DNA from 2 places in the Leclercia adecarboxylata genome. Region 2 is predicted to be linked to the other one. Evidence: predicted binding sites of a transcription regulator. Region 2 holds the regulator's gene; the other holds the start of a gene.
The links. Region 2 encodes ArgR, which controls arginine synthesis, uptake and breakdown. Its sites were predicted from a motif close to ANTGAATAAAAATACANT; they were not measured.

Region 1: a site for ArgR is predicted at 2,414-2,431, ahead of argA (amino-acid N-acetyltransferase). Genes of this name have one in related genera too.

What each region holds. Positions count from the first base shown of each region.
Region 1 is NZ_CP040889.1:1,064,409-1,070,475, forward strand. Features, by position in the region: gene mltA (murein transglycosylase A) at 1-365, opposite strand, end outside; tRNA gene FHN83_RS06810 (tRNA-Met) at 573-649, shown strand; tRNA gene FHN83_RS06815 (tRNA-Met) at 693-769, shown strand; tRNA gene FHN83_RS06820 (tRNA-Met) at 803-879, shown strand; gene amiC (N-acetylmuramoyl-L-alanine amidase AmiC) at 983-2,236, opposite strand; gene argA (amino-acid N-acetyltransferase) at 2,466-3,797, shown strand; gene recD (exodeoxyribonuclease V subunit alpha) at 4,267-6,067, opposite strand, start outside.
Region 2 is NZ_CP040889.1:1,557,202-1,563,268, reverse strand. Features, by position in the region: gene FHN83_RS09190 (NAD-dependent succinate-semialdehyde dehydrogenase) at 1-1,444, shown strand, start outside; gene FHN83_RS09185 (barstar family protein) at 1,490-1,759, shown strand; gene yhcN (peroxide/acid stress response protein YhcN) at 1,821-2,084, opposite strand; gene yhcN (peroxide/acid stress response protein YhcN) at 2,198-2,461, opposite strand; gene argR (transcriptional regulator ArgR) at 2,838-3,308, opposite strand; gene mdh (malate dehydrogenase) at 3,713-4,651, shown strand; gene degS (outer membrane-stress sensor serine endopeptidase DegS) at 4,719-5,786, opposite strand; gene degQ (serine endoprotease DegQ) at 5,875-6,067, opposite strand, start outside.

The DNA.
Region 1 (6,067 bases), 490 kb from region 2:
TAGTAGCCGGTAAACTGGACGTTACCGTAGTTGTCGGTGCCTTCCATCTGCCAGGCGTCGATACCGTACTGGCGCATGGTGCGGGTATCGCCCCCGGCACGTAACCAGTCCTGCACGGCGTTATAGACGGCGTTCTGCGAGCCATACAGCCGCGGCGACGCGGTGCGGATCTGGTTTACCTGCTCCGCGAAGTCTCCGCCATTAATAGGCGCGCCCACGGCGTCCGGCTGGTTCACTAAAGAGAAAGGCTGGGTCAGTTTCCCGTCTTTATATTGCTGACCGCGATCGGTCGGTTTGGAGGAACAGGCAGCCAGAATAGCTACCATCGCGCCCGTCATCAGATACTTCGCCCAATGTCCTTTCATATATCCCATCTATAAGTTGCCCGATTCTGCGCAACGAAGATAACAAACCGGCAGGGGTATTGAAATGCGATTACCTTCCCCCACGCAAATTTTGCGCAAAAAACAGTCTAACTGTCGTTATTGCGGGCAACACAACGCCTAATTTGGTGATTTTTACGAAAAAGGGTTGCAACAAAAAGTCAGCAGAGTATAGTGCGCTTCCACGGACGCGGGGTGGAGCAGCCTGGTAGCTCGTCGGGCTCATAACCCGAAGGTCGTCGGTTCAAATCCGGCCCCCGCAACCAATTAAAATTTGATGAAGTATCTTCTGCAAAGCAGAAAGACGGACGCGGGGTGGAGCAGCCTGGTAGCTCGTCGGGCTCATAACCCGAAGGTCGTCGGTTCAAATCCGGCCCCCGCAACCAATCAAATTTAAAGAAGTACAAGCAGTACGGTGCCGCGGGGTGGAGCAGCCTGGTAGCTCGTCGGGCTCATAACCCGAAGGTCGTCGGTTCAAATCCGGCCCCCGCAACCAACACTTCTAAAAACAATAAACACCCTTTCGGGTGTTTTTTTGTTTTTGTCGCCAGCCCACCCGTAGGCCCGCGCAAGCGCAGCGCCGCCGGGCTATGGTGAGGTTATCCGCGTCTTGCCAGCGTCGCCCCATCCGAGAAGTAAGCCTTAATCCCTGACAGTATCGACTCTGCCACTTCCTGCTGGAACTTCGCCGTCTTGAGTTTGCGCTCCTCTTCCACGTTACTGATAAACGCGGTTTCCACCAGAATCGACGGAATATCCGGCGCTTTTAACACCGCAAAACCGGCCTGCTCAACGCTGTTCTTATGCAGCTTGTTCACATTGCCGAGCTTACCCAACACCGCTTTGCCAAACTTCAGACTGTCGGTAATGGTCAGCGACTGCACCATATCGAACATGGTGTGGTCGACGTAGCGATCCCCGCTCTTTCCCACCCCACCGATAAGGTCGGAGGCGTTCTGGGTATCAGCAAGATAGCGTGCGGCGGTACTGGTCGCCCCTTTTGTGGAGAGGGCAAACACCGATGAACCGCTCGGCTGACGACTGGTAAAGGCGTCCGCATGAATGGAGACGAACAGATCCGCGCGCTGCTTTTGCGCCTTCGCGACCCGCACCTTCAGTGGAATAAAGACATCTTCGTTACGCGTCATGTACGCGCGCATATTGCCTTCCCGGTCGATCAGGGCCTTCAGGCGACGGGCGATCTGCAGCACCACGTCTTTTTCCCGCGTCCGGTATTTGCCTACCGCGCCGGAGTCCTCTCCGCCGTGCCCAGGATCGAGCATGATCACAATCGGGCGATCGCGCCCGGCTTTGCCCGGCTGCGGGCCGCTTTGCGCTGGCGGCACCTGTTTTTCGAGATCGCCTTTATTGTAATCTTCCAGCAGGGCCAGCAACGGATCCTGAATATCGGTCGCGTTGGCAGGATAGAGATCCATCACCAGACGCTCTTTAAAGCCCGCCACCGGTGCCAGGGCAAACAGCTGCGGTTTCACGTTCTGCTTAAGTTCAAACACCATGCGCACGGTTTTCGGATCAAACTGCCCGACCCGCGCGGACTTGATAAAAGGATCGTCGCCGCGGATCTGGGCGCTCATCCCCTTCAGCACCGAGTTAAGATTTACGCCTTCGATATCCACCACCACCCGTTCCGGGTTGCTCAGAGCGAATTGCTTATAATTCAACACCCGGTTCGACTCGACCGTCACGCGTGTATAGGTCGACGATGGCCAGACACGCACCGCGATGACCTGACTGACGGCGGCAAGTCCTACCTGACTGACGCTAAGCAACCACATTGCTCCGGCCCCTTGTAACAGGCGGCGACGACTTAATGCTTTACTGGATCCCGACATGCTTCTCCCGAGCAAAGATATCGAATAACTTTTCATAACGTCCAAATTGACCAAAAACTTTAGCGAATGATGCATAACCTGTCATCCATAAAAGGGTAAACAATCATGCGTTAACGATAACTTCGCTGAATCTTTTCTTTGCTTCGCAGGAAATTTTGGCTTGCGCGCAAGGGCATATTCGAATAAAAATACAAAAATTACGAATAAACATTCATTGAGGGGTTATGCCGTGGTGAAGGAACGTAGAATCGAACTGGTCCAGGGATTCCGTCATTCTGTTCCCTATATCAACGCCCACCGGGGAAAGACGTTTGTCGTCATGCTGGGTGGCGAAGCCATTGAGCATGAAAATTTCTCCAGCATAGTCAATGATATAGGCCTGCTGCACAGCCTGGGGATCCGCCTGGTGGTTGTTTATGGCGCCCGCCCGCAGATCGAACAGAATCTGGCCGCGCACCATCACGAGCCGATCTACCACAAGCATACCCGCGTTACCGACGCCAAAACGCTGGAGCTGGTTAAGCAGGCAGCCGGTCTGCTGCAGCTGGATATTACCGCGCGCCTGTCGATGAGCCTCAACAACACCCCGCTGCAAGGGGCGCACATTAACGTGGTCAGCGGTAATTTTATTATCGCCCAGCCGCTTGGCGTGGATGACGGTGTGGATTATTGCCACAGCGGACGTATTCGTCGTATTGATGAAGAGGCCATCCATCGCCAGCTCGACGGCGGTGCGATTGTGCTGACCGGCCCGGTCGCCGTCTCCGTCACCGGCGAAAGCTTCAACCTCACCTCCGAAGAGATAGCCACCCAGCTGGCGATCAAGCTGAAGGCTGAGAAAATGATCGGCTTCTGCTCCTCTCAGGGGGTGACTAACGAGCTGGGGAATATCGTCTCCGAGCTGTTCCCGAACGAAGCCCAGGCGCGCGTCGACGCGCTCGAGGCGCAGGGTGATTATTACTCCGGCACCGTGCGTTTTCTGCGCGGCGCAATCAAAGCCTGCCGCAGCGGCGTGCGCCGCAGCCACCTGATCAGCTATCAGGAAGATGGTGCCCTGCTGCAGGAGCTGTTCTCTCGCGACGGCATCGGGACGCAGATTGTGATGGAGAGCGCGGAGCAAATTCGTCGCGCCACCATCAACGACATCGGCGGCATTCTGGAGCTTATCCGCCCGCTGGAGCAGCAGGGGATCCTGGTGCGTCGCTCCCGCGAGCAGCTGGAGATGGAGATCGACAAGTTCACCATTATTCAGCGCGATAACCTGACCATCGCCTGTGCGGCGCTCTATCCCTTCCCGGAAGAGAAGATCGGCGAGATGGCCTGCGTGGCGGTGCATCCTGATTACCGCAGCTCGTCGCGCGGCGAAGTGTTGCTGGAGCGAATTGCTCTCCAGGCACGCCAGATGGGGCTGAGCAAGCTGTTCGTGCTGACCACCCGCAGCATTCACTGGTTCCAGGAGCGGGGGTTCAGCCCGGTGGACATTGATTCCCTGCCGGAAACCAAGAAAGAGATGTATAACTATCAGCGTCGTTCTAAGGTGCTGATGGCGGATCTGGGATAAGCTCTTCCCTCTCCCATCAGGTTTAGGGATCACCACAATAAATATTGGCACGGTCTGCCCCCTCTCCATTCAGGGAGAGGGCTGGGGTGAGGGGGAACATGCGGCTGTGGTGGTGGTTCCGTTCACTGTATCTTTTGTGCTTCTCTGTCAGCTCCGTCACCCGTGAACGTGCTAAGTGGGCTCGCCGCCGCCCCCTTAGCAATCCCGGCTCCCGGCAAAGAAAATCGCCGCTTCGCGGTGCACTCAGCTTATTCCCGCAGGCTTTTGGGTCGGGTACCAGCCTGCATCCATGCAGGCTATACCCTCTCGGCGCGTCCCTGCGCCTCGCCCCGGCCTGCGGTCAACGCTTCGCCGATTTTCAGCCGAACGAGGCAGTCGCTTTAAGTCATTTATTATCCTGAAATTATTTCATCGCATCAAACATACGAAAATTACTGGGGATTCTTCAACCCATTGGGAGAAGGAATAATCACAGGGTCTCAAAAATCGCACTCAGGCCGCTGCGCCGCTCTGTACGGGTGGTGACGGCCTGGGTCAGCACGCCTTCATCTGCATACAGCGACAGCCGCCGACGGGCGCGGGTAATGGCGGTATAGACCAGCTCGCGGGTGACGACCGGGGAGATCTGGTTAGGTAAAATCAGCGCCGCATGATCGAACTCAGAGCCCTGGGATTTATGCACCGTCATAGCCCAGGCGGTTTCATGTTCCGGCAGGCGGCTGGGCTGGACCGATTTCACGCTGCCATCGGGCATCTGGAACCAGACGCGCAGCCCCTGGCCGCGATCCAGCGCAATGCCAATATCGCCGTTGAACAGCCCCAGCGCGCTGTCGTTGCGTGAGATCATCACCGGCCTTCCCTCATACCAGCGCGAATGCGGCTGGCGACCAATCCGCCGTTTTTGCGCCAGCACCTGCTCCAGCCTTTCGTTAAGGCCGGCAACGCCAAATGGCCCATCCCGCAAGGCACACAGCAGCTGGAAGCCACCAAATGCAGCCAGAATGTCTGCTTCGGAGGCCTGCTGCTGCACGCTGTCCAGAAAGTGTTGATACCCCTGCAGGGCATCTTCGAGCATCACCAGATACTCTTCCCCGCTCTGAAGCTGTTTTTTCTCGATATCACTGAATTTGCCGTCAAATACCGAGCGGATAGCGTGACGATCGCCGCGGTTGACCGCCGCCGCCAGCTGTCCGATGCCTGAATCACTGCCGAAACGGTAGCTTTTTTGCAGCAGGCACAGGCTGTCGCGCAGCGCACCCGCCACCGGGCTGACGTTGCCCTCCATCTCGCATCCCGTCATGCTGGCAAGCTCCCGCGCGCGCTGGACGGTAAATCCGGCGCTGGCCCAGGTACAGATGTCTCCCAGCACCGCGCCCGCTTCGACGGAGGCCAGCTGATCGCGATCGCCCAGGAAGATCACCCGGGCATGAGGCGGCAGGGCGTCGATCAGGCGGGACATCATCGTCAGGTCGATCATCGAGGCTTCATCCACCACCAGCACATCCAGATGCAGCGGATTTCCGGCATGGTAGCGCAGGCGCTGGCTGCCCGGCTGCGCGCCGAGCAGACGGTGCAGCGTGCTCGCTTCCGTCGGGAATCGCGTACGCTGAGCGTCGGTCAGGGGGAGTTTTTGCAGGGCACCGCCCAGAGATTCGGTCAGGCGCGCGGCGGCTTTACCAGTCGGTGCCGCCAGGCGAATACGGCATTTCTGCTCCCCCGCCATCTGGATCAACACCGCCAGCAGGCGGGCAACGGTGGTGGTTTTACCCGTACCCGGCCCGCCGGAAATCACCGAGATGCGCCGCGTTAACGCGACCGCCGCGGCCACCTTTTGCCAGTTGACGGCTTCATCAGAGGTGAACAGCGCGTTCAGGGTACGCTGAACATCGGCGCTGTCATGAGGCAAAGGCTGGTTGGCTTCGCTAAAGAAGCTGGCCACCGCCCGCTCGTAGCGCCACATCCGGTTGAGATAGAGCCGCTCGCCGGTCAGCACCAGCGGTGTAGGTTCATCCCCGGTACTCACCGCGCGGGAGCGCAGGAGCGTGGTTTCCCAGTCCAGTTCTTCATCAAACAGGGCAAAGCAGGGCTGTAACGCGGCGCTTTTCGCCTCGGCCCGCAGTCGCGACAGCGGCAGGCAAACGTGCCCTTCTCCCGTATCACGGCTTAAAACTGCCGCCGCCAGCATTACCGCCGGCTCGTCGTTTCCGGCCACCATCATCGCGAACTGCACATCCAGACGACGCAGCACACGCTGCTCTACGGCCTCCAGC
Region 2 (6,067 bases):
GGCTCTACAGGACAGTGCGCTATTTCAGACCGGATATTTAGTCGATGGCGTATGGAAAACGCTCGATACAACATTCGATGTACTTAACCCGGCTACCGGGGCGGCGATCGCCCAGGTGGCAAAAGCAGGTAAAAAAGAGACCGAAGAGGCTATCGCCGCCGCGAGCCGTGCTTTCCCGGCCTGGCGTGCCAGAACCGCAAAAGAGCGGTCGGCCATCCTCTATCGCTGGTATGAACTCATCATTGAAAACAAGCAGTGGCTTGGCCAGCTGATGACCACCGAGCAGGGCAAACCGCTGAAAGAGGCGGAAGGGGAAGTGGAGTACGCGGCGAGCTTTATCCAGTGGTTTGCCGAGGAGGCCAAACGCGCCAACGGCGAAATCATCCCACCGGTTAAACCCGGCTCCCGCATTCTTGCCACCCGCGAACCGATTGGCGTCGTGGCGGCCATCACGCCGTGGAATTTCCCCATGGCGATGCTGACCCGCAAGCTGGGCCCGGCCCTGGCTGCCGGCTGTACCGGCGTAATAAAACCGGCCAACAACACGCCGCTGAGCGCCTTTGCGCTGCTGACGCTGGCTAAAAAAGCGGGCGTACCGGACGGCGTGCTTAACGCAGTGGCGGGCAATACCGCAGAGATAAGCGACGCGATCATGTCTAGCCCGGAGGTGCGCAAAATCTCCTTTACCGGCTCGACGGCGGTCGGCAAAACCTTAATGCGCAATGCCGCCGAAACCATGAAAAAAGTGTCGATGGAGCTGGGCGGCAACGCACCCTATATCGTCTTTGAGGATGCCGACATTGATGCTGCGGTGAAAGGGGCGATTGCCAACAAGTTTCGCAATGCGGGCCAGGTCTGCGTCAGCGTTAACCGCTTCTATATTCAGGAGTCGGTGTACGAAGCGTTCGTCAGCAAACTCGCCGCCGCCGTAAACGACTTAAAAGTCGGTGATGGCCTGGAAGAGGGCACCGTTGTCGGGCCGCTGATTGAAGCTTCCGCGGTGAAAAAAGTGCGTGAGCACGTTGAGGACGCGGTTGCCAAAGGGGCGACGGTGCTGGCGGGCGGCAAGGCTCATTCCTTGGGTGGAAACTTCTGGCAGCCAACGGTACTGGGGGATTGCCATGAAGGGATGGCACTTGCCAGCGAAGAGACCTTTGGACCCGTGGCGGCCTGCTTCCGCTTTACCTCGGAAGAGGAGGTGATCCAGCGCGCCAACAATACGCCCTATGGCCTGGCCGCCTATTTCTATACCCAGAATTTGCAGCGGGTGTTCCGCGTGTCGCAGGCCATTGAGAGCGGCATGATTGGGATTAACGAATGCGCGGTTTCTACAGAGCTTGGGCCTTTTGGCGGGGTGAAAGAGTCGGGACTGGGTCGCGAAGGGTCAGTACTGGGACTGGAGGAGTTCCTGGAAGTGAAAACCCTGCATATCGGGGGATTATAATCGACAGGGCGGCTTAAGCCGCCCACCTGGACGGGGTGGCTGGCAATGAATATCTATACGTTTGATTTTGATGAAATCGACAGTCAGGAAGACTTCTACCGTGAATTTTCACGAGCCTTTGGCATGGGACAGGAGAGCGTGACGGATCTGGACTCCCTGTGGGACATCGTCACCAGCAGCCAGTTGCCGCTACCGCTTGAAATCGAATTTATCCATTTGCCGGAAAAGCTGCGCAGGCGTTTTGGCGCGCTGATCCTGCTGTTTGATGAGGCGGAAGAGGAGCTGGAAGGGCAGATTCGCTTTAACGTACGTTAGTGAAGGGCATAAAAAAGCCCCTGCGGAGCAGGGGCAAGTCGTAAATCAATACGACGAGGGTTTATTTGTACAGCTCGGCGGTCGCATGCCAGTGGTCGCCGGTGTTCAGTTCGGTAACGCGGTAGCTGCTGGCGCCCGCTTTTTCAGCTTTTGCTGCCAGTGCCTCACGGACATCCATCGGAGAACCAGCAACTGCACCTACAGAGATGCTTCCCATTGGTTGCAGGCTTTGTGCCTGATCGGCATTCACCTGATGTACAGCTGCGCTGGCACCAAATGAGAGAACGGAAGCGAAACCTGCGGCGATGATTAATTTAGTGTTCATAGTCTTTACTCCTTACAGGGCAAGCTCAACGGCGAGAAGGGTTGTGCTGCTATTTTTATGCCTGGTGCCGTTGAACAGAGATATCGGGTAGTTCGGGTCGTGCCTGGTAAAACTTATTTGTACAGCTCAGCAGTCGCATGCCAGTGGTCACCGGTACGCGCTTCGATCACGCGGTAGGAAGACGCACCCTGCTCCTGGGCTTTTTTGTTCAGCATCTGGTTCATGTCCATCGGCGAAGTACCGATTGCACCGATTGAAACGGTACCGATAGATTCACGAGACTGAGCCTGATCGGCGTTGATTGAATCGGCGGCAAAGGCACCGAAAGAGAGAACAGACAGAATGCTTAGCGTGGCTACGGTAGTTTTGATTTTCATGATTCTTTTCCTCGTCATATTCTTTACTGGGGTCTTCGTTTCGTGACCCTCATCACAAAATCAAGTATACACTAATAACGGCAAAAATTAATACCATGCTAATTGTTTCTTGTGTAATCACGTATTAAGCAAAAGCATTTTTATAACTACAGGGAATAAAAAATCGGGGTTTAAGCGGGGTTTTGTCACTTATTTCTAATAAAATTAATGGGATACGGGACTTTGATTATTCGTGCGATTTTGCGTTTTATCATTCACTGAGTGAATGTATTTGGGCAGAAAATCGCACTATTTGTTAAATTGCAGATAACAGATTGTAGGGGTGAACGAGGCGGGAGCAGAAGATTCCCCGCCGCGACGGCAGCAGGGAAGGGGATCAGAGTTCCTGTTCGAACAGCACCAGGATGGCTTCGTAGAGGTCTTTCACCGAGAAACCGTTGGCCGGGGTGGTGAAGATAGTATCGTCACCGGCGATGGTGCCGAGGATACCTTCCGCTTTACCCAGCGAGTCGAGCAGGCGGGCAATCAGTTGAGCCGCACCCGGGCTGGTGTGGATCACCACCACGGCATCGTTATAGTCGATGTCCAGCACCAGGTTCTTCAGCGGGCTCGAGGTTGTCGGCACACCCAGTTCGGCAGGCAGACAGTAGACCATCTCCATTTTGGCGTTGCGGGTACGCACCGCGCCGAATTTGGTTAACATGCGGGAGACTTTCGACTGGTTGATGTTTTCGAAACCCTCTTCCTGCAGGGCCTGGACGATCTCACCCTGAGAACTAAATTTTTCTTCTTTAAGCAGCGCTTTGAACGCTTTAACCAATTCTTCTTGTTTAGAAGAGATTCGCATAAATCACCCGAAATATAGCGGTAGAAACAACATTATTATGCACATGGATGAATTTTTATGCAAATTATCTGCCCAATCTTAGGCTGAAATAATGTTATGAAAGGGAGTGATTTTATCAAAATTCGTTATCAAGGAACATGCCTGCGTCACGCCTCGCAAATAAGCTTAAAAGTAAATTAAATGTTATCAAATTGATGTTGTTTTGGTGGCTTGCGAGGGTGTATTGTAACCACCTCTTGATTCGTTGCTTAGTCACCGCATAACGCCCGATAGCCTTGCGGCAGATGCGAAAAGCGCGTGACCGCTAATTCTTAGAACACCACGATTGTAATTATTGATCTGCTGAATTAAGGTCGCCGCGACGGAGTAACAGAAAGTTAGCTCACCATAATAAGGAGTTTAGGATGAAAGTCGCAGTCCTCGGCGCTGCTGGCGGTATCGGCCAGGCGCTTGCCCTACTACTGAAAACTCAGCTGCCTGCAGGCTCAGAACTCTCTCTGTATGATATCGCCCCGGTAACCCCTGGTGTGGCGGTTGACCTTAGCCACATCCCTACGGCTGTCAAAATCAAAGGCTTCTCCGGTGAAGATGCTCGCCCGGCCCTCGAAGGCGCGGACGTTGTGCTGATCTCCGCAGGCGTTGCGCGTAAGCCAGGTATGGATCGTTCCGACCTGTTCAACGTGAACGCGGGTATCGTTAAGAACCTGATTCAGCAGGTAGCGACTACCTGCCCGAAAGCCTGCATCGGTATCATCACTAACCCGGTTAACACCACCGTTGCTATCGCGGCAGAAGTGCTGAAAAAAGCGGGCGTGTATGACAAGAACAAACTGTTTGGCGTGACCACGCTGGACATCATCCGCTCCAACACCTTTGTTGCGGAACTGAAAGGCAAGCAGCCAACCGAACTCGACGTGCCGGTTATCGGCGGCCACTCTGGCGTGACCATTTTGCCACTGCTGTCCCAGATCCCAGGCGTGAGCTTCACCGAGCAGGAAGTGGCTGACCTGACCAAACGTATCCAGAACGCCGGCACCGAAGTGGTGGAAGCGAAGGCGGGTGGCGGTTCTGCAACCCTGTCTATGGGCCAGGCTGCGGCACGTTTCGGTCTGTCTCTGGTACGCGCGCTGCAGGGCGAGCAAGGCGTGGTGGAATGCGCTTACGTTGAAGGTGACGGCGAGCACGCACGCTTCTTCTCTCAGCCGCTGCTGCTGGGTAAAAACGGTATCGAAGAGCGTAAATCTATCGGCACCCTGAGCGCGTTTGAACAGCAGGCGATGGCCGGCATGCTGGATACTCTGAAGAACGATATCGTTCTGGGCGAAGAGTTCGTTAACAAATAAGCGACGCTCTTCCCTCGGGGCAATAAAAAACCGGAGTCGATGCTCCGGTTTTTTTATGCCTGCTGACTCAGTTGGTGGCCGGATATTCCTGAATGGTCACCTGCAGGGTCAGTTTCTTATCATCACGCATCACTTCCACCGGGATGATTGAGCCAGGCCTGATCTCCGCCACCTGGTCCATGGTTTCCAGCGCCGACAGCGCCGGTTTACCGTTCACCGAGACGATCACATCGTTGACCTTAATGCCTGCTTCTGCCGCCGGTCCGCCGGAGGTGACTTCGTTCACCACAATCCCCTGAATCTGATCGATGCCGCCACCCTGAGCGTGCAGCGGAGCAATCTCACGCCCGCCGATGCCAATGTAGCCGCGGATCACGCGTCCGTCGCGAATCAGCTTATCCATAATCTTGTTGGCCAACTGGAACGGGATCGCGAAGCCGATACCTTCGGGAGTTTCGCCGTCGTTGCTTTTATCAAACGACAGGGTGTTGATGCCCATCAGTTCGCCCAGCGAGTTCACCAGCGCGCCGCCGGAGTTGCCGTGGTTGATGGAGGCATCGGTTTGCAGGAAGTTCTGACGTCCGGAAGGGTTCAGGCCGATACGCCCGGTGGCGCTGATAATCCCCTGAGTAATGGTCTGCCCGAGGTTATAGGGGTTACCAATCGCCAGCACCACGTCGCCGATATGCGGCGTCCGTTTACGATTGATGGGGATAACCGGCAGACCGCCCGTGGCGTTGATTTTGAGGACTGCCAGATCCGTCAGGCTGTCTGAACCAACGAGCAGGGCTTCAAAGACGCGGCCATCCTGCAGCGCAACGATGATCTGGTCGGCATCGTTGATGACATGTTTGTTGGTAATAATGTAGCCGCGTTCATCCATGATCACCCCGGAGCCCAGGGTGCGGATCTCCAGCTGGTTATGGCTGGTGCTGTTCAGCCCACGGTTATAAACGTTGACCACCGCAGGGGCGGCGCGGCGTACTGCCTGATTGTAGCTGGCAGGCGTTTCATCAGCGCTGTCGAACTGCGGCGCAGCCAGCTGATTGAACTGACGTAAAGAGGGCATCGCGGCCAGTAACAGGCCACCTACAACCAGGCCGATGGCGACCGAACGAATTAGCTTCAAAACCATGATACGGGCGTCGTTAAAGGGAGAACGCAAGCAGCATAGCATGACTTATCCGGACATCACACGGGTCGATGTCCGGACAGGTACAGGCTTAACGCAGCAAGATATAGAGCGTGTCGTTGCCGCGCACGATCTGCAGGGCGATAACGGTCGGTTTAGTTTCCAGCACTTTGCGCATTTCGGCGATAGACTGCACGCGAACGCGGTTCACCCCAATAATCACATCATTCTCATGCAGACCCGCCTGTGCGGCAGGGCTGCTCTTCTCGACGCTATCAAGGGTG